Regions from separate parts of the Hydrogenophaga sp. PBL-H3 genome, predicted to be linked through region 1. Evidence: predicted binding sites of a transcription regulator. Region 1 holds the regulator's gene; each other region holds the start of a gene.
What was found. The regulator sigma-54, encoded in region 1, starts transcription at its own class of promoters, with help from an activator protein. The targets are predictions, from matches to a motif close to TGGCANGNAANCTGCTTT.

Region 2: the regulator sigma-54 is predicted to act here: its motif matches at 2,223-2,240, upstream of F9Z44_RS14445 (PQQ-dependent catabolism-associated beta-propeller protein).
Region 3: the regulator sigma-54 is predicted to act here: its motif matches at 3,299-3,316, upstream of F9Z44_RS17435 (PEP-CTERM sorting domain-containing protein).
Region 4: the regulator sigma-54 is predicted to act here: its motif matches at 1,743-1,760, upstream of glnK (P-II family nitrogen regulator).

Annotation. Positions count from the first base shown of each region.
Region 1 is NZ_CP044972.1:455,213-460,409, forward strand. Features, by position in the region: gene F9Z44_RS02165 (thiol:disulfide interchange protein DsbA/DsbL) at 9-662, shown strand; gene lptA (lipopolysaccharide transport periplasmic protein LptA) at 848-1,483, shown strand; gene lptB (LPS export ABC transporter ATP-binding protein) at 1,489-2,283, shown strand; gene rpoN (RNA polymerase factor sigma-54) at 2,393-4,021, shown strand; gene F9Z44_RS02185 (THUMP domain-containing class I SAM-dependent RNA methyltransferase) at 4,018-5,197, shown strand, end outside.
Region 2 is NZ_CP044972.1:3,120,614-3,125,810, reverse strand. Features, by position in the region: gene F9Z44_RS14460 (c-type cytochrome) at 1-159, shown strand, start outside; gene F9Z44_RS14455 (ABC transporter ATP-binding protein) at 307-1,065, opposite strand; gene F9Z44_RS14450 (tripartite tricarboxylate transporter substrate binding protein) at 1,073-2,017, opposite strand; gene F9Z44_RS14445 (PQQ-dependent catabolism-associated beta-propeller protein) at 2,279-3,277, shown strand; gene F9Z44_RS14440 (branched-chain amino acid ABC transporter substrate-binding protein) at 3,277-4,479, shown strand; gene F9Z44_RS14435 (ABC transporter permease) at 4,461-5,197, shown strand, end outside.
Region 3 is NZ_CP044972.1:3,730,929-3,736,125, reverse strand. Features, by position in the region: gene F9Z44_RS17460 (chemotaxis protein CheA) at 1-343, opposite strand, end outside; gene F9Z44_RS17455 (response regulator) at 380-742, opposite strand; gene F9Z44_RS17450 (hypothetical protein) at 811-1,254, opposite strand; gene F9Z44_RS17445 (hybrid sensor histidine kinase/response regulator) at 1,436-2,575, shown strand; gene F9Z44_RS17440 (response regulator) at 2,553-3,182, shown strand; gene F9Z44_RS17435 (PEP-CTERM sorting domain-containing protein) at 3,383-4,150, shown strand; gene F9Z44_RS17430 (MFS transporter) at 4,316-5,197, shown strand, end outside.
Region 4 is NZ_CP044972.1:222,130-227,326, forward strand. Features, by position in the region: gene F9Z44_RS01045 (YifB family Mg chelatase-like AAA ATPase) at 1-1,547, opposite strand, end outside; gene glnK (P-II family nitrogen regulator) at 1,912-2,250, shown strand; gene F9Z44_RS01055 (ammonium transporter) at 2,282-3,829, shown strand; gene F9Z44_RS01060 (hypothetical protein) at 4,006-4,233, shown strand; gene glcE (glycolate oxidase subunit GlcE) at 4,306-5,197, shown strand, end outside.

The DNA.
Region 1 (5,197 bases):
TTGATTTCATGCAACGTCGCGATTTTTCCCGGTCCTTGCTGGCCGCTGGCACCACCGCCCTGGCCGCCACCGGCGGCCTGACGCTCACGCCCGCGCTGGCCCAGCGCGTGGCGCCCAAGGAAGGCACCGATTTCATCCGCCTGGGCCGCCCGGCGCCCGTGGAGAGTCCGGCCAGCCAGGTCGAGGTGGTCGAGTTCTTTGCCTACAGCTGCATCCATTGCTTCAATTTCGAACCCGCTTTCGACGAGTGGGCCAAAAAGAAACCGGCCAACGTGAACGTGCGGCGCGTGCCGGTGGCCTTCAGCGCCGCTTTTGTGCCCATGCAGCGCCTGTACTTCACGCTCGAAGCCATGAAGCTGGTGGACCGGCTGCACGGCAAGGTGTTTCAGGCGATCCACGTCGACCGCCAGCCGCTCACCACCCAGCCCGCCATCACCGCCTGGATCGACAAGCAGGGCGGGGTGGACATGGCCCGTTTCAACGAGTTCTACAACGGTGCGGCGGTGGGACTGGCGGCCAAGGCCACCCAGCTGCAGGAGGCCTACAACGTCGAAGGCACGCCGTCGCTGGGCGTGGCCGGGCGCTTTTATGTGAATGGTCAGGGCCCCCGCACCCTGGTGGTGGCCGATGCACTGATCGTCGAAGCGGCCCGCAAGGCCTGAGTCGCGTCTTTCAAGGGACAAAGCCCGCTTCGGCGGGCTTTGTCTTTGGCGCGAACGCTCGTGGCGCGACCGGCGCCCGGCATTCCTGAGAGGATGCGAGAAAAGAGTGGGTAAAGCAGTTCTCGGGCCCTTGCAGCCTTCATCCCGTCGTTACAATGAATGCAAGTTTCGTGCCCTAAAACTCCATGCACTCCACCTTGCCCAACCTCTTCTTCCGCCGGTCGTACTGGCCGGGCGCCTGCCTGGTGGTGGGTCTGTTGCTGACCAGCGCAGCACAAGCCGAAAAAGCCGACCGCACCCTGCCACTCAATGCCGAGGCCGATGCCCTGCGCTACGACGACGCGCGCCAGACCAGCATCTTCACGGGCAACGTGGTGATCACCAAGGGCACCATCGTCATCCGGGGCGCCAAGGTCGAGGTGCGCCAGGATGCCCAGGGCCATCAGTTCGGCATCGTCAACGGCAGCCCGGGGTTTTTCCGCCAGAAGCGCGACGGCGTGGACGAATTCATTGAAGGCACGGCCCAGCGCATCGAATACGACAGCCAGGCCGACTCCGTCCGGTTCGTGGGCGATGCGGTGCTCAAGCGCTTCAAGGGCACCCAGCTCAACGACGAAACCACCGGCAGCGTGATCGTCTACAACAACACCACCGACGTCTTCACGGTGGACGGCGGCGTGGCCAGCCGCACCCCCAACAACCCCACCGGCCGCGTGCGCGCCATGCTCACACCCGTGCCCAAGGATGGCACTCCCGCTCCCAAACCGGCGCCGCCAGCCAATCTGCGGCCCAGCAACCAGCTTGGCGAGGGCCAGCAGTGACGGCGATGCCTTCGGCGCAGGCGCTGAGCCCGGGCAAGCGCCCGACGACCGCCCCCGATCTCAGTCGGCTGGAGGCCCAGGGACTGCAAAAGGCCTATGGCAGCCGCAAGGTGGTCAAGGACGTGTCGCTCGCGGTCTTCAAGGGTGAGGTCGTCGGCCTTCTGGGGCCCAACGGCGCGGGCAAGACCACCTCGTTCTACATGCTGGTGGGCCTGCTGCGTTCGGACGCCGGAACGATCCTGCTCGATGGTCAGGCCATCCAGGACCTGCCCATCCACCGCCGCGCGCGCCTGGGCCTGGGCTACCTGCCGCAGGAGGCATCGATCTTTCGCAAGCTCAACGTGGCCGACAACGTGCGCGCCGTGCTGGAACTGCAGCAGGACGAGGCCGGCAAGGCGCTGAGCAAGGCCGCCATCGAGGCCCGCCTCGACGAGTTGCTCAAGGACCTGCACGTGGACCACCTGCGCGACTCGCCCGCGCCTGCCCTGTCGGGCGGTGAGCGCCGCCGGGTCGAGATCGCCCGGGCGCTCGCCACCAATCCGCGCTTCATCCTGCTCGACGAGCCCTTCGCCGGCATCGACCCGATCGCCGTGATCGAGATCCAGCGCATCATCGGTTTCCTCAAGTCGCGCGGCATCGGCGTGCTCATCACCGACCACAACGTGCGCGAGACCTTGGGTATCTGCGACCGCGCCTACATCATCAACGACGGCCACGTGCTCACCAGCGGCACGCCGGCCGAGATCGTTGAAAACGCCGACGTGCGCCGCGTGTACCTCGGCGAACATTTCAGGATGTGATGACCCCCACGCTCGTCACTTCGTGTACTTCGCTGCCCCCCGAGGGGGCTGATTCGCCTTGGGGCGGCCCGGCGGCGAATCGTCTCGCCGTTTGCTCACTGGCGTTTTCATGAAACAAGGCCTGTCACTCAGGGTTTCGCAGCACCTGGCGCTCACGCCCCAGTTGCAGCAATCCATCCGCCTGCTGCAACTCTCCACGCTGGAGATGGCGCAGGAGGTCGAGCAAATGCTCGACGAGAATCCGTTCCTCGAACGCTCCGAAGACCTGGCCGAGCGCGAAGCGTTTGGCCTGGAGCAGACCGACGCGCCGGTGAGCGTGGGCGAGCAGATCGCCGAGGCCGCCCTGCCCGAAGCGCCCGGACCGATGCTCTCCAGCACCGAATCGAGCAGCAGCACGAGCAGCGACAGCAGCGAAGGCGATGCCATCGAAGGCAAGCTCGACGGCGCCACGCCGGTGGAAGAGAGCTGGGAGGGCGACGGCACGGTGGAGATGGCGCCCGACGACAGCGAGTGGGGTGGCGACGCGCCCGCGCGCAACAACAATTCGTCGGGCGACGACGACACCGCGAGCGCTGCCGATCTGGCCCGAGCCCACATCAGCCTGCAGGACCACCTGCATGACCAGGCGCGCTGCCTGCGTCTCTCGGACGAAGACCGCGCCGCGCTGTACTTCCTGATCGAATCGCTCAGCGACGACGGCTACATCGAAGACAGCCTGGCCGAGCTGGCTGCGGCCTGGCAGGCCCTGTCGGGACGTGTGCAAACCGACGACCCCAACGAAGGTCTGGAAGAACGCGAGGCGCTGGAGCAGCGCCTGACCATGGCCCTGCAACTGCTGCAGCACATGGAGCCTTCCGGTGTGGGCGCGCGCAGCCTGGCCGAATGCCTGCGCCTGCAGATCCTGGAACTGCGCAACACGCCCGAGGCGCGCGCGGCCCTGGCCATCTGCGGGCAGTCCATGGAGTTGGTGGCCAAGCGCGATGTGAAGCGCCTGTGCAACCTGTGCGGCCTGGACGATGAAACCGTGCGCGCCGCACTCGGCCTCATTGCGCGGCTGGAACCCAAGCCGGGTCGCCGCTTCCTGGACCTGGAGCGCAACGTGGTCGTGCCCGACGTGCTGGTCACGCGCGCTGGCCGCGGCTTCAAGGTGCTGCTCAACCCCGAGGTGATGCCCCGCCTGCGCGTGCACGATGTGTACGCCAGCGCCATGCGCCAGAACCGCGGTGGACGCGACAACGGCGGCGAGGCCGGCCACGCCGCCATGCAGCAGCGCCTGCAGGAGGCGCGTTGGTTCATCAAGAACATCCAGCAGCGCTTCGACACCATCCTGCGCGTGTCCAGCGCCATCGTGGAACGCCAGCGCAATTTCTTCATGCACGGCGAACTCGCCATGCGCCCGCTGGTGCTGCGTGAGATCGCCGACGAGCTCGGCCTGCACGAATCCACCATCAGCCGCGTGACCACCGCCAAGTACATGGCCACGCCCTTCGGCACCTACGAGCTCAAGTACTTCTTCGGCTCGTCGCTGGGGACCGAGACCGGTGGCAACGCGTCGAGCACGGCCGTGCGCGCGCTGCTCAAGCAGTTCATCGCCGCCGAAGAAGCCGCCAAGCCGCTGTCGGACAACCAGCTCTCCGATCTGCTGCGCGAACAGGGCATCGAATGCGCGCGCCGCACCGTGGCGAAGTACCGCGAGGCGCTGCGAATCGCGCCCGCGAACCTCAGAAAATCGCTTTGAACCAGTTACAAGTTTTCCTGCCCTGCGCCGCCGGCGTTGAGGACATGCTCGCCGCTGAAGTGAAGCGCATCACCGGCGTGGACGCACCGCACAAGGCGCGCGGCGGTGTGGCGCTCAACGCTTCGTGGCGCGACGCCATGCGCCTGAACCTGCACAGCCGCCTCACGCAGCGCGTGCTGGTGCAGCTCTGGCACGGTGGCTACCGCTCTGAACAAGACCTGTACCACGCCGCCAGCGAGGTGGCATGGGAGATCTGGTTCACGCCGGCTCAGACCATCAAGGTCGAGATCACCGCGCAGCACAGCCCGCTGACTTCGCTGAACTTCGCCGCACTCAAGGTGAAAGACGCGATCTGCGACCGCTTCCGCGAGAAGCGCGGCGAGCGCCCCAGCGTCAACACCACCTGGCCCGACGTGCGCATCTACGTGCACCTGACCACCGAGACGGTGAGCCTGTACATCGACACCTCGGGTGAGCCGCTGTTCAAGCGCGGCTGGCGCGAGGACAAGGGCGACGCCCCGCTGAAGGAAACCCTGGCCGCGGCCATGATCGCCGCCACCGGCTGGGACGCCTGCGCCGACCAGCCGCTGGACGACATCGTGCCGCTGTACGACCCCTGCTGCGGCAGCGGCACGGTGGTGATCGAGGCCGCGCAGATCGCGCTCAACATCGCGCCGGGTTTTCTGCGCCGCTTCGCGTTCGAGAAGCTGTTGCCGTTCCAGCCGCATGTGTGGCAACCCATCCTGGACGATGCAGAGCGCCAGCAACGCGACTGGCCCGAAGGGCATCCACCCATCGTCTTCGGCAGCGACGTGTCGTTCCGCATGGTCGACTTCGCGCAGCGCAACGCCGAGCGCGCGGGCGTGGCCCACGCCATCGAGCTGCGCGGTGGTGATGCACTGCAGCGCATGCCGCCCAGCAACAAACCCGGCGTGATGCTGCTCAACCCGCCCTACGGCGAGCGCATCGCCGCCGCTGGTGTGGCGGGGCAAAGCTCGGAAGACCGCGCCAGTGCCCGCGCCCAGCGCATGGCGCCGCGCGAGCCGCGCACGTTCACCGTTGGCAAGGCCGCACCACCCGCGCCGGGCCTGGGCCGCGGGGAATCGGAGGTCTCGCGGCTGGGCCGCGAGAGTGCGCAGATGGCCGATGGCGGCGACGGCAGCGACTTCTTCAACC
Region 2 (5,197 bases), 1.7 Mb from region 1:
CGGTATGCCGGCAACGCCGGCGCTGTGGCGATGCTTGCTACCAAGATCCGGGCGGGAGGGAGCGGCGTATGGGGAGAAGACATGATGCCGCCACAGGCCAACGTCAGCGAGGCCGATGCTCGCACCATTGCCGAACTGATCCTGGCGCTCAAGCCCTGAATGACCACGTCCGCGAAGCTGCATTCCAAGACCTGCCCAGACCCGAAGAGACCACGGCTGATCTGCAATCACTGCATACCGGTCTTCACGCCCAGAGCAACCCTGCATCCTCTGCAAGCCGCTCGCACACCCACCCACCACGCCCTCTCAAACCGTCCCGCGTCCCAACTGCTTCAACACCTCGGTCTGAAAGTCCCCGCCCTCGCTTTGCGCCATGAATTCGGCGGCCGATCCTTCAAAGCGCACCGCGCCCTGGTGCAGCAGCATCAGCCGGTCGGCGTGGCGGGTTTCTTCGATCAGGTGGGTGGCCCAGAGCACACCCATGCCCCGGCTCTGGCACAGGCCGCGCACGGTGTCCAGCAGCTGCTGGCGTGAGGCCGGGTCCAGGCCCACGGTGGCTTCGTCCATGAGCAGCACGCGAGGCTCGTGCAGCAGCGCGCGGATCAGCTCGATCTTGCGGCGCGTGCCGCCCGAGAGGCTGCGCACCACGGCTTTGGCCTGGTCGGCCAGGCCCATGGTCTCCAGCAGGGTGTTGATGCGTGTGTTGGCCAGCTTGCGTGGCATGCCGTGCAGGTCGGTGTGGAAGTGCAGGTTGGCTATGACGCTCAGGTCCATGTCGAGCGCGCTTTGCTGAAACACCACGCCCAGGCCGGCGAGTGCGCGGCTGGGGTGCTGGCGCATGTCGTGGCCAAGCACCTCGATGCTGCCCTGGTCGGGCGTGAAGAGGCCGGTGAGCAATTGCAGCAGGGTCGATTTGCCCGCGCCGTTGGGCCCGAGCAGGGCCACCATCTCGCCGGCCCGCAGGGTCACGTCCACCCCTTTGAGCGCGGGCTTGGCGCCGTAGGACTTGTGCAGGTTGCGGGCCTGGAGCAGGGTGGCGGTGGGGGCGTTGTGGGCTTCGGTCATCGGGGGGTCAGGCGCCGTTGGTCTTGGCCAGCAGGTTCATGCGTTGCAGCAGGCGCTTTTCGCGCTCCACCGTTTCCAGCACGGCCCGGCGGTAGTCGCGGGTGTTGAGGTAATCCAGCGTCTGATCGTAGCGGGCCAGTTCCTGCAGGTGGCGCTCGCTTAGCATGGCCTTGGCAAACGCGTCGTGCAGGCGCTGCACCACGGCCTCGGGCGTGCCGTGTGGCGCGGCCAGGCCCCAGGGCGATGTGTAGACGGACTGTTCGTAGCCCAGCTCGCGCAGCGTGGGCGCGTCGGGCCAGCGCGGGCTGCGCTGCGCGCTGAAGATCGCCAGCACGCGGATCTTGCCCTGGTCGACCCAGGGCGCGAAGCCGGTGGAGTTCACGCCCGCCATCACCTGGCCACCGGCCACGGCGAGCATCTGGTCGGCGGTGCCGCGGTAGGGCACGTGCACATAGCGGATGTTGTTCTGCAGCAGGATTTCTTCGGTGGCCAGGTGCGCGGTGGTGCCGATGCCGGTGGAGCCGAGGATGAGTTCACCCGGGCGCGCCCTGGCCCAGGCCAGCAGGTCGTTGAAACTTTTCCACGGGCTGCTGGCCGGCACCAGCACACCAAAGGTGGTGCCCGAGACCTGCACGATGGGGCTGAGGTCGGCCACCGGGTCCCACGGCACCTTGTTCATGAGCGCGTGGCGGTACACGGTGATGGGCACCTGCCCGATGGTGTAGCCGTCGGGCTCGGCCGCCTTGAGCAGTGGCGCCACCTGCGTGCCGGCGGCGCCGGGCTTGTTGATGACCACGATGGGCTGGCCCAGCAGCGGCGCGGCGTCCTCGCACAGGATGCGCAGCGTGAGGTCGGTGGCGCCGCCGGCGGGCCAGGGCACGATGAGCTGGATCGGGCGCTGCGGGAAGGCGCCAGCGGCCTGCGCGAGTGCACTTCGTGTCAGCCCAGACACACCCAGCGTACCGAGCGCGCAGTGAGCACCCCACCCCAGGAACTGTCTGCGCGAAGCAAGTGGCTGCGCAGGGCAGGGTCGGGGGGAGCGTTGTGTCATCGGGGTGTGCCGTTTTGTCTCAGGGTTTGTCCGTAGCAGCAGGGCGGGTCATGCCTGCACCATGCTGGTGGCGGGCGTTTGCAGGCAATTTCCACGCCTGTTGCGCTGGCACTGATTTTGCTGCCCACACGTCAGAACTTACAAAACCAAGGAGACAGTTTGATGCTTCGTTCCGCCCCCGCCGCGCAGGGCTTGCGTTCAATGGTCTGGGCTGCTGTGCTCGGATGTGCGCTGTGCACCCCATTCGCCGCGCTGGCTCAGGGCAAGGTGTACGTGTCCAGCGAGAAGGACAACAAGATCTACGTGTTCGATGCCAAGGGCGAGCGCCAGGCGACCATCGACACCTGCCAGCGCCCGCGCCACATGATGTTCAACGCCAGCCGCAGCCAGATCTACGTGTGCTGCGGCGACAGCAACCAGCTCGGCGTGGTGGACACCGCCAGCGGCAAGATGACCGGAACTGTTCCATTGGGGGACAGTCCGGAGATCTTTGACCTCAGCCCCGATGGCAAGACGGTTTATGTGTCGATCGAAGACGAGAACGTGATGGCCGCCTACGACCTGGCCACGAAGAAACCGTTGTTCGAGGTGAAGACCGGCGGCGAGCCCGAGGGTGTGCTGATCACGCCTGACGGCAAGCTGGCCTACGTCACCTCCGAGGTGGCCAACGTGGTTCACGTCATCGACCTGGGCCAGAAGAAGGTGATCAAGAACATCAAGGTGGGCAAGCGCCCGCGCCGCTTCGTGCTGGCCGAGGGCGGCTCCGAGCTGTGGGTCACCAACGAACTCGACGCCACCGTGAGCGTGGTCAACACCAAGGACCACAGCGTCAAGGCCTCGGTGAAATTTGCAGTGAAGGGCATGCGCGAGGCCGACATCACCCCCGTGGGCATGACGCTGAGCCCCGATGGCAAGACCATGTGGGTCGGCCTGGGCAAGGCCAACCACGTGGCCGAGGTGGACGTGGCGAGCAAGAAGGTGGGCCGCCAGGTGCTGGTGGGCAAACGCGCCTGGGGCCTCAGCATGCACCCGGATGGCAAGACCCTGTATGTGACCAACGGCCTCTCGGACGACATGACGCTGGTGGACACGGCCAACGCCAAGGCCATCAAAACCGTGGCCGTTGGCCGCGTGCCGCACAGCGTGCTGGTGCAGCCCTGATGCCGAAGCCCTTTTTGCGCCGGGCCTCGGCCACGTTCACGCTGGCCACGTTGCTGGCCTGGCCGGCGGTGCAGGCCGCCACCACGCAGATGACCATGGTCGTGATCTCGCTGGCCGGTGATGCGCGCTACGCTGCTCGCCGCGTGGAGCGCGGCTACCCCGGCCATCCGCAGGGCAGGGCGCTGCAGGGCGTGCAGCTGGCGCTGGAAGAAGCCGCCGTCGAGCTCGACACCGCCGGCATCGCACTCACCGTGCGTGACGTGGTGCTGCCCGACATGGCAGCGCTTCCCAAGGCCCTGGCCGACCTGAAAGCCGCCAAGGTGCAGCACCTGGTGGCCGACCTGCCCCTGGCCGAGCTGCGCCAGCTGGTGCAGGCCGCACCCGCCGCACTCGGCGGCGCGGTGGTGTTCAACACCGGCCTGGACGACGACAGCCTGCGCGCTCAGAACTGCGCCGCCCACCTGCTGCACACGCTGCCCAGCGCCAGCATGCGCGCCGACACGCTGGCCCAGTACCTGGCCGCGCGCAACTGGCGCAAGGTGCTGCTGCTGCAAGGCCCGGAGCCGGCCGATGTGTTGATGGGCGAGGCCTTCAACCGCGCCGCCAAACGCTACGGCCTGAAGATCACGCAGACCAAACCCTTCAAGCTCAGCGGCGACCCGCGCGAGCGCGACCTCACCAACACGCGCCTGCTCACCGGCGAGCGCGAGCACGAGGTGGTGGCGGTGATGGACGCCAACGGCGAGTTCGCCCGCACCGTGCCTTACGCCACGCAGTGGCCGCGCCCGGTGGTGGGCGCCAGTGGCCTGGTGGCGCAGGCCTGGCACCCGCAGTGGGAGCGCAACGGCGGCCCGCAGCTCACGCGGCGTTTCCAGAAACTCGCGCAGCGCCCCATGCAGAGCCACGACTGGGCCGCCTGGGCGGCGGGCAAGGCGGTGGCCGCGGTGCTGGTGGACGACCCCAAGGCCGGGGTGCCTCAGCAGCTCAAGAAGCTGCGCGCGGGCGCGGTGGTGATCGACGGCTTCAAAGGCCCGCGCCTGAGCTTTCGCGCCTGGGACGGCCAGCTGCGCCAACCCATGTTCGTGAGCCATGTGGACGGTGTGGTGGGGCTGGCGCCGCTGGAAGGCGTGCTGCATCCCAGGGAAGTGCTGGACACGCTGGGCGTGGACGAACAGGAGAGCGCATGCAAACAACGGCCCTGATGCCTTCCGGGCCCTCGCTGCCCATGCACCTGGCGCGCGCGCTGCGCGCGGTGGTGGGGCGCGAGATCGGGCGCTTCCTGCGCCAGCCTTCGCGCCTGGGCTCGGCGCTGGTGCGCCCGCTGCTGTGGTTCGTGGTGTTCTCGGCGGGTTTCCACAACGTGTTTGGCGTGGCCATCATCCCGCCGTATGAGACCTACATCGAATACAAGGTCTACATGGTGCCCGGGCTGCTGGGCATGGTGGCGCTGTTCAACGGCATGCAGAGCTCTCTCTCGATGGTGTACGACCGCGAGATGGGCGTGATGCGCCTGCTGCTCACCGCGCCGCTGGCGCGCGGCTGGCTGCTGGCTTTCAAGCTGCTCGCGGGCACCTGCCTGTCGGTGCTGCAGATGACGGTGTTCCTGGCCATCTCGTGGGCTTTCGGGGTGGAGATTCCGCTGCTGTACCTGCCCGGCCTGCTGGTGGCCATGGCATGTGGTGCCACGCTGCTGGCCGCGCTCGGCTTGATGCTGTCGGTCTATGTGAAGCAGCTGGAGAACTTTGCCGGCACCATGAACTTCGTGATCTTCCCGATGTTCTTCATCAGCCCCGCGCTGTACCCGCTGTGGAAGCTGGAGGAGTCGGGCGCCTATTGGCTGCTCAAGCTGGCCGAGTTCAACCCCTTCACCCACGCGGTGGAAGCCATGCGCTTTGCGATGTATGGGCAGTTCAACGCCAC
Region 3 (5,197 bases), 1.1 Mb from region 1:
CGAGCTGCAGGCGCAGCGCGTCACTGGATTCGAGCAACACGTCCACCATGGCGGCGGTCGGGTTGAGTTCGTGGCGGCGCAGCTTGTCCAGCAGCGACTCCATCTGGTGCGTGAGTTCGGCCACGTCGGCAAAGCCGAAGGTGGCAGCGCCCCCCTTGATGGAGTGGGCGCAGCGGAAGATCGCGTTGAGCTCCTCGTCGTCGGCCTTCTCCACGTCCAGCGCGAGCAGCATCTGCTCCATCTGGTCCAGGTTTTCACCCGCCTCTTCAAAGAAGATTTGGTAGAACTGGCTCAGGTCAATGTCGTTGGCCAGGCTCTGGCCTTCGTTCATCATTTCACCCATGTGGGATCTCCTTGGCTGCTTGAGAGCGGCGCGCGTTTATCGGATGACTTTTTGAATCACTTCGATCAACCGGCTGGGATCGAAGGGCTTGACCAACCAGCCTGTGGCGCCCGCGCTGCGGCCGGCCTGCTTCATCTGGTCGCTGGACTCGGTGGTCAGGATCAGGATGGGCGTGGTCTTGAATTTGGGGTGCTCGCGCAGCTTGCGCGTGAGGCTCAGTCCGTCCATGACAGGCATGTTCTGGTCGGTGAGCACCAGATCGATGCTGTGGGTCTGGGCTTTCTCGAAGGCGTCCTGACCATCCACCGCTTCGACCACGTGGTAGCCCGCTCCAGTGAGGGTGAACGACACCATTTTTCGCATGGAAGCCGAGTCGTCGACGGCAAGAATGGATCGCATGGCTTACTCCGTGTTTCGGTCAAATATCGGCAGATACCGAAGGGTCTTGAATCGGGGATTCGGGAAAATCAGAACAGGTCGATGGAGCCGGCGTCCATCTCGCTTTGGGTCACCGGGCTGGGGCGCTCGGGCATCGGGTCCAGCCCCAGCGGTATCTCGCCCTCTTCGGGCTCCATGGCTTCTTCGGCCAGGCGCCAGGCGCAGCTCTGCAGCACCTTGCCGGTGTGAACGATCAGCTGGGTGGCCATGTCGTGGAACTGCAGCTCGGTCACGGCCTGGTGCAGGCTGTTCCTGATCGGACCCAGTTCACCCTGGCGCATTTCGGGCAAGGCGCCCAGGGCCTGGTTGGCGGTGCCAAAGCGCTCCATCAGATTGGCGGTGGCGTGGTCGAGCAGGCCTTCCAGGCGCTGCAGGTCGGTCACGGCCATGAGCAGCGAGTCCTGGAGGTTGGCCACCAGATTCACGGGCAGGGAGACGCACGGCGGGGGATGCTGCATCGTCAGGTGGTCCATGTTGTTGCTCGGGTAGGGCGGAACGGAATAGGGGGGGCAGTACAATTTTCAAGGTCTGTAAGAAGCTGTATCGGCAGATAACCGCCCAAATTCAGCACCATTTCCCGGGTTGTCCCTTCGCTGTCGCCAGCCACCGGAGAACCCCGGCCGATTCCGACACCACCGCAACATTCCACCAGGCATGTCCGAGAACCTCGATAAACCACCGGTTCACATCCTGCATCTGGAGGATTCGCGCGTGGACCATGCGCTGGTGAAGTTCGCCCTGCAGCGCAGCAAGCTGCCCAGCGAAGTGGTGCTGGTCGACACCATGGACGACTTCAGGCGCGAACTGCTCAGCGGGCGTTTCGACGTGGTGCTGGCCGACTACCACCTGCCCGGCTTCACCGGCATGGACGCCTGGGACGTGGTGCGCGAATTGGGCATCGAGATTCCCTTCGTCATCCTCTCGGGCGCCATTGGCGAGACGGCGGCGGTGGACGCCATGCACCGTGGCGTGAGCGACTATTTGCTCAAAGACAGCATGCACCGCCTCTCGCATGTGATCGAGCGGGCGATCGAGGTTTCCGAGACACGGCGCGAGCGAGCGCGCGCGGCCGCCGAGCTGGCCGAATCGCGCCAGCGCCTGGCCGAGCTGGCCGAGCACCTGCAGACCAGCATCGAACAAGAGCGCGCCAACATCGCGCGCGAGATCCACGACGACATCGGCGGTGCACTGGCGGCTGTGAAGCTCGACCTGGCCTGGGTGGGCCGGCGTGAAACCGCCCCCGAGGTGCTCAAGCATGTGAGCACCGCCATGGAAATGCTCCAGCACGCCCTGGGTGCGAGCCAGCGCATCATGATGAACCTGCGCCCGCCCATCCTCGACCAGGGCCTGGTGGCCGCGGTGCAGTGGCTGGCTGGCGGCTTCGAGCGCCGCAGCGGCCTGCGGGTCACCATCCGCCGATCGTCCGACCAGATCGATGTCCCGATGGATGTGCAACTCGTGGCGTACCGCACCGCTCAGGAAGCCCTCACCAACATCGCCAAGCACACCAAGGCCACTGCGGTCGAGATCGATCTGAGCGACGGCGAAGGCGTGTTGACCCTGGAGGTCACCGACAACGGCCAGGGCATGGGCCCGGAGGCCTTGCGCAAGACCAAGTCGTTCGGGCTTCTCGGCCTGCGCGAGCGCGCCGCCAAGGTCGACGGCTGGCTCGACGTGAGCTCTTCCAGCAAAGGCACGTCGGTCATTCTGTCGGTGCCCCTGACATCACCCCAAACCCCGGACAACGCGGCGAAAGCCACAGAGGAAGCCCATGATCAAGGTGATTTTGTGTGACGACCACGCGGTGGTGAGACGCGGCATCCGCGACACCATCTCGGAGGCCACCGACATCCAGGTGGTGGGCGAAGCCGGCAGCTACCCCGAACTGCGCGAAGCCATGCGCAAGACCGAGTGCGACGTGCTCGTGCTCGACCTCAACATGCCCGGACGCGGTGGGCTGGAGGTGCTGGCGGCCTTGAAGGAAGAGGGCTCCACCGTGAAGGCGCTGGTGGTCTCCATGTACCCGGAAGACCAGTACGCCATCCGCTGCCTGCGCGCGGGTGCGCGCGGCTACCTCAACAAGGCGGGTGAACCGGCCGAGCTGGTGGCCGCCATCCGCACCGTGATGCAGGGCCGCAAATACGTGACCGCCGACGTGGCGCAGATGCTGGTGGACAACCTGCACGCGCCCGAGAGCGAGGAGCTGCACGCCAGCCTGTCCGAGCGCGAATTGCAGACCCTGCAGAAGATCGCGTCGGGCAAGAAGCTCTCGGACATCGCCGAAGAACTCATGCTCAGCCCCAAGACCGTGAGCGTGTACCGGGCCCGCGTGCTGGAAAAGCTGCACCTGGCCAACAACGCCGAACTCACGGTGTATGCGATCCGCAACGGCATCGTGTGAATATCCGGCTCGGGTGGCCCGGTAAGTGTCGGAAAACTTGACACTTACCGGTTGTTTCTTCCGTTTCAAAGTGCCTTGAATTCGCAACTGGTTCGTACATAGAAGAAATAGTTCGCTGGCACGCAACGTGCGCTACGTGTCTGCAGTTGGTTTCCTCTGATTTCCAGAGCGGCCTCAATTGGACTTTGAGGACATCTCACGTGAACATTCTTTTCAAAGCAGCTTCGGGCGCGGTCCTGTCGGCTGTGACCTTGTCGGTCGCAGCGCTGTCGGTGCCTTCCATCAAGGCACAGGCGTTGAAGTTGATCGAGGCGTTTCCCACCGTCCAGGCGCTGGTGAAGCAGGTCACGCTGGATCTGAAAGTTGTTTGGGGTGCAGAAGCGCTGGGCGAATCCGTCGGGCTCGCAGTTTCAGATCTGGACCTGGGAGGATTGCTCTCTGTCGCCGACGAAAACGCCGCTGGTGTCGCGAATGTGTATGCCGGGGTGGTGGCGGCAGGGATGTCCAGCAACCTGGACGCCGCGCAAGGTGGCTCCGGCTTGATCCGCCTGGACGGCATCCCTGCGGCCAGCGGGCTCGTGGTGGCTGGTCCGGGCACTGGCGGCCTCGGCAACAACCCGGCTGGCTCCGGTGTTCCGCTGGTCGAGGCGATTGCCCCCGATGAGATCGTGTCGCTGGCCCGTGATGCGGACGCCCCGTCTTTGCCCGGCGGTGTCGGCCCCCAGGTTCTTGCACCGGAGGAAATCGCCAGCGGCGCTCCTGAAAATGACATCTTTGAGGACGTCGCTGCCCTCCCGCTGTTGCCCAGCGATGATTTCGGCATGAAGCCCGACGGCGATCTGGTTCTTGTTGCGGCAGCGCCCTCCCTCGCCGCACTGTCTGAAATTCCGGAACCCGGCACGTTGGCCTTGCTGGGTGTCGCATTGTTTGGGTGGGGCGCATTCCGTCGCCAACGCACCCACCGCTGAGGCGGTCGGTTGGATCGAAAAATGGCGGCCCCAGGGCCGCCATTTTTTTGGTTCAAATGGATTTCGCTTCGCGCGGAAACGCCAAGGCATGACTGGATTCATGGCGGCATTGGGAGGTGCCGGGCGTTGGGGGCTGTGCCCGGGCAGCGTGCGGAATAATGTCCCATGACCACCTCCCCCTCGATCTGGAGCCCCCTGCGCCAACCCGCCTTTCGGGGCCTGTGGATTTGCGGAGCGGTTTTCTTCATCGGCGCCGGCATGCAGACCATGGCGGCTGCCTGGCTCATGGTGGAGCTCACCGGTTCGTCGTTTCTCGCCGCGCTGGTGCAGACGGCGGTGTTCCTGCCCATGTTCCTGCTGGCCTTGCCCGCGGGTGTGCTGGCCGACACCACCGACCGCCGTCGCCTGATCTCGGGCGCGTTGAGTGCGCAGGTGGCGGCCTGTGCCTTGCTGGCTGCGCTCGTGCTGGCCGGTTGGGGCGGGCCGGGGTCGGTGTTGTTTCTGGTGTTCGTGTGCGGTTGTTGCACAGCGGTGCTCACGCCGGCCTGGAATTCCTCGGTGGTCGATCCGGTGCCGCGAGACGAATGGCCGCAGGCCATCACCGCCATCGGCATCGCCTACAACGCGGCGCGCGCCATCGGCCCCACGCTGGCTGGTCTGCTGTTTGCGCGGCTGGGCGCGGGCTGGGTGTTCGTGGTCACCGTGTTCACCACGCTGGTGATGTGGGAGTCGATCCGGCGCTGGCCGCCGCGGGCGCACCCACCGTCCAGTCTGCCGCCCGAGCGGCTGTGGGGCGGCACGCTGAGCGGCCTGCGCTTTGCCTGGCACTCGCGCATCATCCTGGCGCAACTGGTGCGGGTGATGGCGTTCAGCGCGGCCGGCTCGGCGCTGTGGGCGCTGCTGCCCGTGATCGCGCAGCGCCAGCTGGGCACCGGCGCCGAGGGTTTTGGTCTGCTCATGGGTTGCCTGGGCACCGGCGCGGTGGCCTCGGGCCTGGTGATTGGCCGGTTGCGCGCGCGGTTCGCGCTGGACGTGATCGTCTCCATC
Region 4 (5,197 bases), 230 kb from region 1:
CCGGTCTTCTTCAACACCCGCCGGTACTGCACCGCTTCGGCCACGTGGGAGACGTTCACGCCCTGGGCGCCCGCCAGATCGGCGATGGTGCGCGCCACGCGCAGTGCGCGGTGCGTGCCGCGCGCGCTCCAGCACAGGCGCGCGGCGGCCGTGTGCAGGAACTGCAGCGCTGCGGGTTCGGCCAGGGCGTGCTGGTCCAGCATCCGGCCGGCCAACGACTGGTTGGCCATGCCTTGCCGGGCCTGCGAACGGTCGCGCGCGGCCACCACGCGCTCGCGCACGGCGGCGCTGGCTTCGCCCATCCGGTGGGTCAGCAGGTGCTCGGGCGGCAGGGCCGGCACTTCCACATGCAGGTCGATGCGGTCCAGCAGCGGGCCGCTGAGCTTGCCCTGGTAGCGCGATACCTGGTCTGGCGTGCAGCGGCAAGCCTGGGTCGGGTGGCCCAGAAAACCGCAGGGGCAGGGGTTCATGGCCGCCACCAGCTGAAAGCGCGCCGGAAACTCGGTCTGCATGGCCGCGCGCGAGATGCGGATGTGGCCGCTCTCCAGCGGCTCGCGCAGCGCCTCCAGCGCGGCGCGGGGGAACTCGGGCAGTTCGTCCAGAAACAGCACGCCGTGGTGGGCCAGCGAAATCTCGCCCGGACGGGGCGGCGAGCCGCCACCCACCAGGGCCACCGCGCTGGCGCTGTGGTGCGGCGCGCAGGTCGGGCGCTGGCCCCAGCGCTCCAGCTCGAAACGCCTGGCCAGGGAGGCGACGGCGGCAGACTCCAGCGCTTCCAGTGTGCTCATGGGCGGCAGCAAACCCGCGAAGCGGTGGGCCAGCATGGACTTGCCCGAGCCCGGCGGCCCCAGCATGAGCAGGCTGTGCCCGCCGGCCGCGGCGATCTCCAGCGCGCGCCGGGCGGCGGCCTGGCCTTTTACGTCGGCCAGATCGGTGGGGTGCCCGGTGTGGGCAATGGCCTGGGCGCTCAATCGGGCCCAGCCGCCGTCGTCAGGCGGCTCGGACGCGGCGGCGCTCTCGGGCAGGAAGCGGGCAATCACATCCAGCAGATGCCTCGCCCGGTAGACCCGGGCTTGTGGCACCAGCGCGGCCTCTTCGGCGCTGCCCGGCGGCAGCACAAGGCGGGCGTTGGTGGCGTCAACGCCGGCGTCGCGGTGCAGCGCCAGGCTCATGGCCAGCGCGCCGCGCACCGGGCGCAGTTCGCCCCCGAGCGACAGTTCACCGGCGAATTCCCAGTCGGCCAGGCGCGCCGCGCTGATCTGGCCACTGGCCGCCAGGATGCCCAGGGCAATCGGCAGATCAAACCGGCCGGAGTCTTTGGGCAGGTCGGCCGGCGCCAGGTTGACCGTGATGCGTTTGTTGGACGGAAATTCCAGACCGGCGTTGGCGATGGCCGAACGCACGCGTTCGCGGGCTTCCTTCACCTCGGTGTCGGCCAGACCCACCAGCGTGAAGCTGGGCAAGCCGTTGGCCAGATGAACCTCGACCTGCACGGGCCGCGCGTCCAGGCCGAGCAAGGCGCGGCTGCGCACCAAAGACAGACTCATCTCGATTCACTCCCTGTTTCGGTGCATCACGGCCGCCATTGCCCGGGGCGGGCTGCTTTTCGTGCGGGCACTTTTTTGGTGCGCACCCAGAGGGTGCAGGCCGGCGGGTTGGCTTTGCGCGCCTGCTCAAGCCTCGCGCGGGCCACTGTAATGGTCGCGGCAGCAACGAACCCCACGGGGTAGGGGTCACGAAGTTGGCATATTCCCTGCTAGGTCCTGTAAGCGATTGATTCGAAGCGTGGTTTTCCATGCGGCAGTCAGCTCACCGTGATTGGTTTGCTCCCGGGCATACCGAACTCGTTTCACCCCCAGGTGTCGGCCATCCGGTCTCATCACCCTCCTGTTCAAGAAGAGGAATAGCAGCATGAAAATGGTTTCAGCCATCATCAAGCCGTTCAAACTGGACGAAGTGCGTGAAGCACTCTCCGGCATGGGCGTGCAAGGCATCACCGTGACCGAAGTCAAGGGCTTCGGCCGTCAGAAGGGCCACACCGAGCTGTACCGCGGCGCAGAGTACGTGGTCGACTTTCTGCCCAAGGTCAAGATCGAAGCAGCCGTGTCCGACGACCTGGTCGATCGCGTGATCGAAGCCATCGAAGGTGCGGCCCGCACCGGCAAGATCGGCGACGGCAAGATTTTCGTCACCTCGCTCGAACAGGTGGTTCGCATCCGCACCGGCGAGACCGGCAAAGAAGCGCTTTGATCATCGCCACTGAACAAGAAAGATCACAGACATGAAAAAACTGATTGCAACCCTGCTGCTGGGTGTGGGCCTGGCATTTGCCGGCCTCAACGCCACCGCGCAGACCACGACCGAAGCGCCGCCCGCCGCCGTGGCAGCGCCCGCAGCCGCTGCACCTGCTGCAGAGGCACCGGCTCCCGCCGCGGCCCCCGCTGCTGCTGCACCGGCCGAAGCGCCTGCCGCCGCAGAAGCCGCCCCCGCTCCTGTGCCCAACAAGGGCGACACCGCCTGGATGATGGTGTCCACCCTGCTGGTGGTCTTCATGACGATTCCCGGCCTGGCCCTGTTCTACGGCGGCCTGGTCCGCAGCAAGAACATGCTGTCGGTCCTGATGCAGGTCATGGTGGTCTTCTCGCTGATCGTCGTGCTGTGGGTCGTGTACGGCTACAGCCTGGCGTTCACCGAGGGCAACGCCTTCATCGGCAGCTTTGACCGCCTGTTCCTCGCAGGAACCTGGGACAACGTCGCCGGCACCTTCACGCCCGCCGCCACCTTCAGCAAGGGTGTCGTGATCCCCGAGATCGTGTTCGCGGCTTTCCAGGCCACGTTCGCCGGCATCACCTGCGCGCTGATCGTGGGCGCCTTTGCCGAGCGCATGAAGTTCTCCGCCGTGCTGCTGTTCAGCGCGCTGTGGTTCACCTTCAGCTACACCCCGGTCGCCCACATGGTCTGGTACTGGATGGGCCCTGACGCCTACACCGCCGCCGACGTGGTGGATTCCATGAACAGCAAGGCCGGCTACATCTGGCAGATGGGCGCGCTGGACTTCGCTGGCGGCACCGTGGTGCACATCAACGCGGCCGTGGCCGGTCTGGTGGGCGCCTACATGGTGGGCAAGCGCATTGGCTACGGCAAGGAATCGATGGCGCCTCACAGCCTGACGCTGACCATGGTCGGTGCCGCCATGCTGTGGGTGGGCTGGTTCGGCTTCAACGCCGGCTCCGCTCTGGAAGCCAACGGCTTCGCTGCGCTGGCCTTCATCAACACGCTGGCCGCCACCGCAGCCGCCGTGCTGGCCTGGTGCATCGGTGAATCGCTGGGCAAAGGCAAGGCCTCCATGCTGGGTGCCGCTTCCGGTGCCGTTGCAGGTCTGGTCGCCATCACCCCCGCAGCCGGCAACGTCGGCGTGGGTGGCGCACTGGTCATCGGCGTGATCGCTGGTTTCGCCTGCCTCTGGGGTGTCAACGGCCTGAAGAAACTGCTGGGTGCGGACGACTCGCTCGACGTGTTCGGCGTGCACGGCGTGGGCGGTATCGTGGGCGCTCTGCTCACCGGCGTGTTCAACTCGCCCAACCTGGGTGGCCCGAGCCTGGTGGCCGACTGGACGACGGTTGCCATGGTGGCCCCCGAGGCCTACAGCATTGCCGGCCAGGTCTGGACGCAAGCCAAGGCCGTGCTGATCACCATCGTGTGGTCGGGTGTGGTCTCCTTCATCGCCTTCAAGGTGGTTGACCTGACCGTGGGCCTGCGCGTGACCGAAGAGCAGGAACGCGAAGGTCTGGACATCTCGTCCCACGGCGAGACGGCCTACAACCGTTAAGCCCTGCAGGTCTCACGCGCGGTGCGGTCCGTTCTTCAACGAAGGCCCCCACCGCGCGATTGCTGAGCATCTCCTGTGGAAGTTGAACCCGCGTTGCCGCCCGGCACGCGGGTTTTTTGCGCCCATTGAGTTCTTTATAGTTACTGCGTTTTCAGCGCAACAACCCGGAGGAACCCATGACCCGAGCTTCTTTGTCCCGCATCCTGACGGCCTTGTGTGCCGCGATCACCCTCACCGCTCAAGCGGCCGAGCAGGGCGGCAAGTCCGACCCCCAGCGCAAAGCCACTTCGGTGACGTTTCACAAGGCCCCTTCGGAAGAAAGCCCCGCAGCGCGGGAGCGGCGTCTCAAGCACGAATGCAAGGGCCGGGCGAACGCCGGTATGTGCCTCGGCCACACACGGTAAGCCAGCGCGTTTGCAACCTGCCGTGCAAAAAAATCAAAGTCTGGCGAAGGATCGGCGACTACCATCGATTGGATGCAAGCCAGCACCACCGACCACCCCAGCCACCTGATCGAGCAGATCACCGAAGCCGCCGCGGCCCGCCAGCCCTTGCGCATCGTCGGCGGCGACACGAAATCGTTTTACGGAACGCCGACGCAAGGCGCCGAACTCTCCACCGCCGACTGGTCGGGCGTCGTCAGCTACGAGCCCACCGAGCTCGTGATCACCGTGCGGGCCGGCACGCCGCTGGCCGAGGTGGAGGCGCTGCTCGCCGAGCAAGGCCAGTGTTTTCCGTTCGAGCCGCCACGCTTTGGCCGGGGCGGCACCGTGGGCGGCATGGTGGCGTCCGGCCTGGCCGGCCCGGCGCGGGCCAGCGCCGGCTCGGTGCGCGACTACGTGCTGGGCGCGCGCTTCATCAACGGCCGCGGGGAGCTGCTCACCTTCGGTGGGCAGGTCATGAAAAACGTGGCGGGTTACGACGTCAGCCGCGTCATGGCCGGATCGATGGGCACCCTGGGCGTGATCAGCGAGGTGAGCCTCAAGGTGTTGCCGGTGGCGCTGGCCGAAGCCACGCTGGTCTTTTCGCTCGGCCAGCACGAGGCCCTGGAACAACTGCACCGCTGGGGCGGCCAGCCGCTGCCGATCAACGCCTCGTGCTGGGTGAAGGACGACACCCAGGCCGATGCGCCCGAGCTGCTGTTCGTGCGCCTGCGTGGCGCGGTGGCGGCGGTGGAGGCGGCGTGCGAACGCATGGCGCGCGAGGCCAGCGGCACCCGCATGGACAACGCACAGGCCGGGCCCGACTGGGACGCTTGCCGCGACCAGCGCCTGCCCTTCTTCGACGCGCCCTCGCCCGATGCGTGCCTGTGGCGCCTCTCGGTGCCGCAGACGGCGTCGGTGCTGGCATTGCCTTATGCGCAGCTCA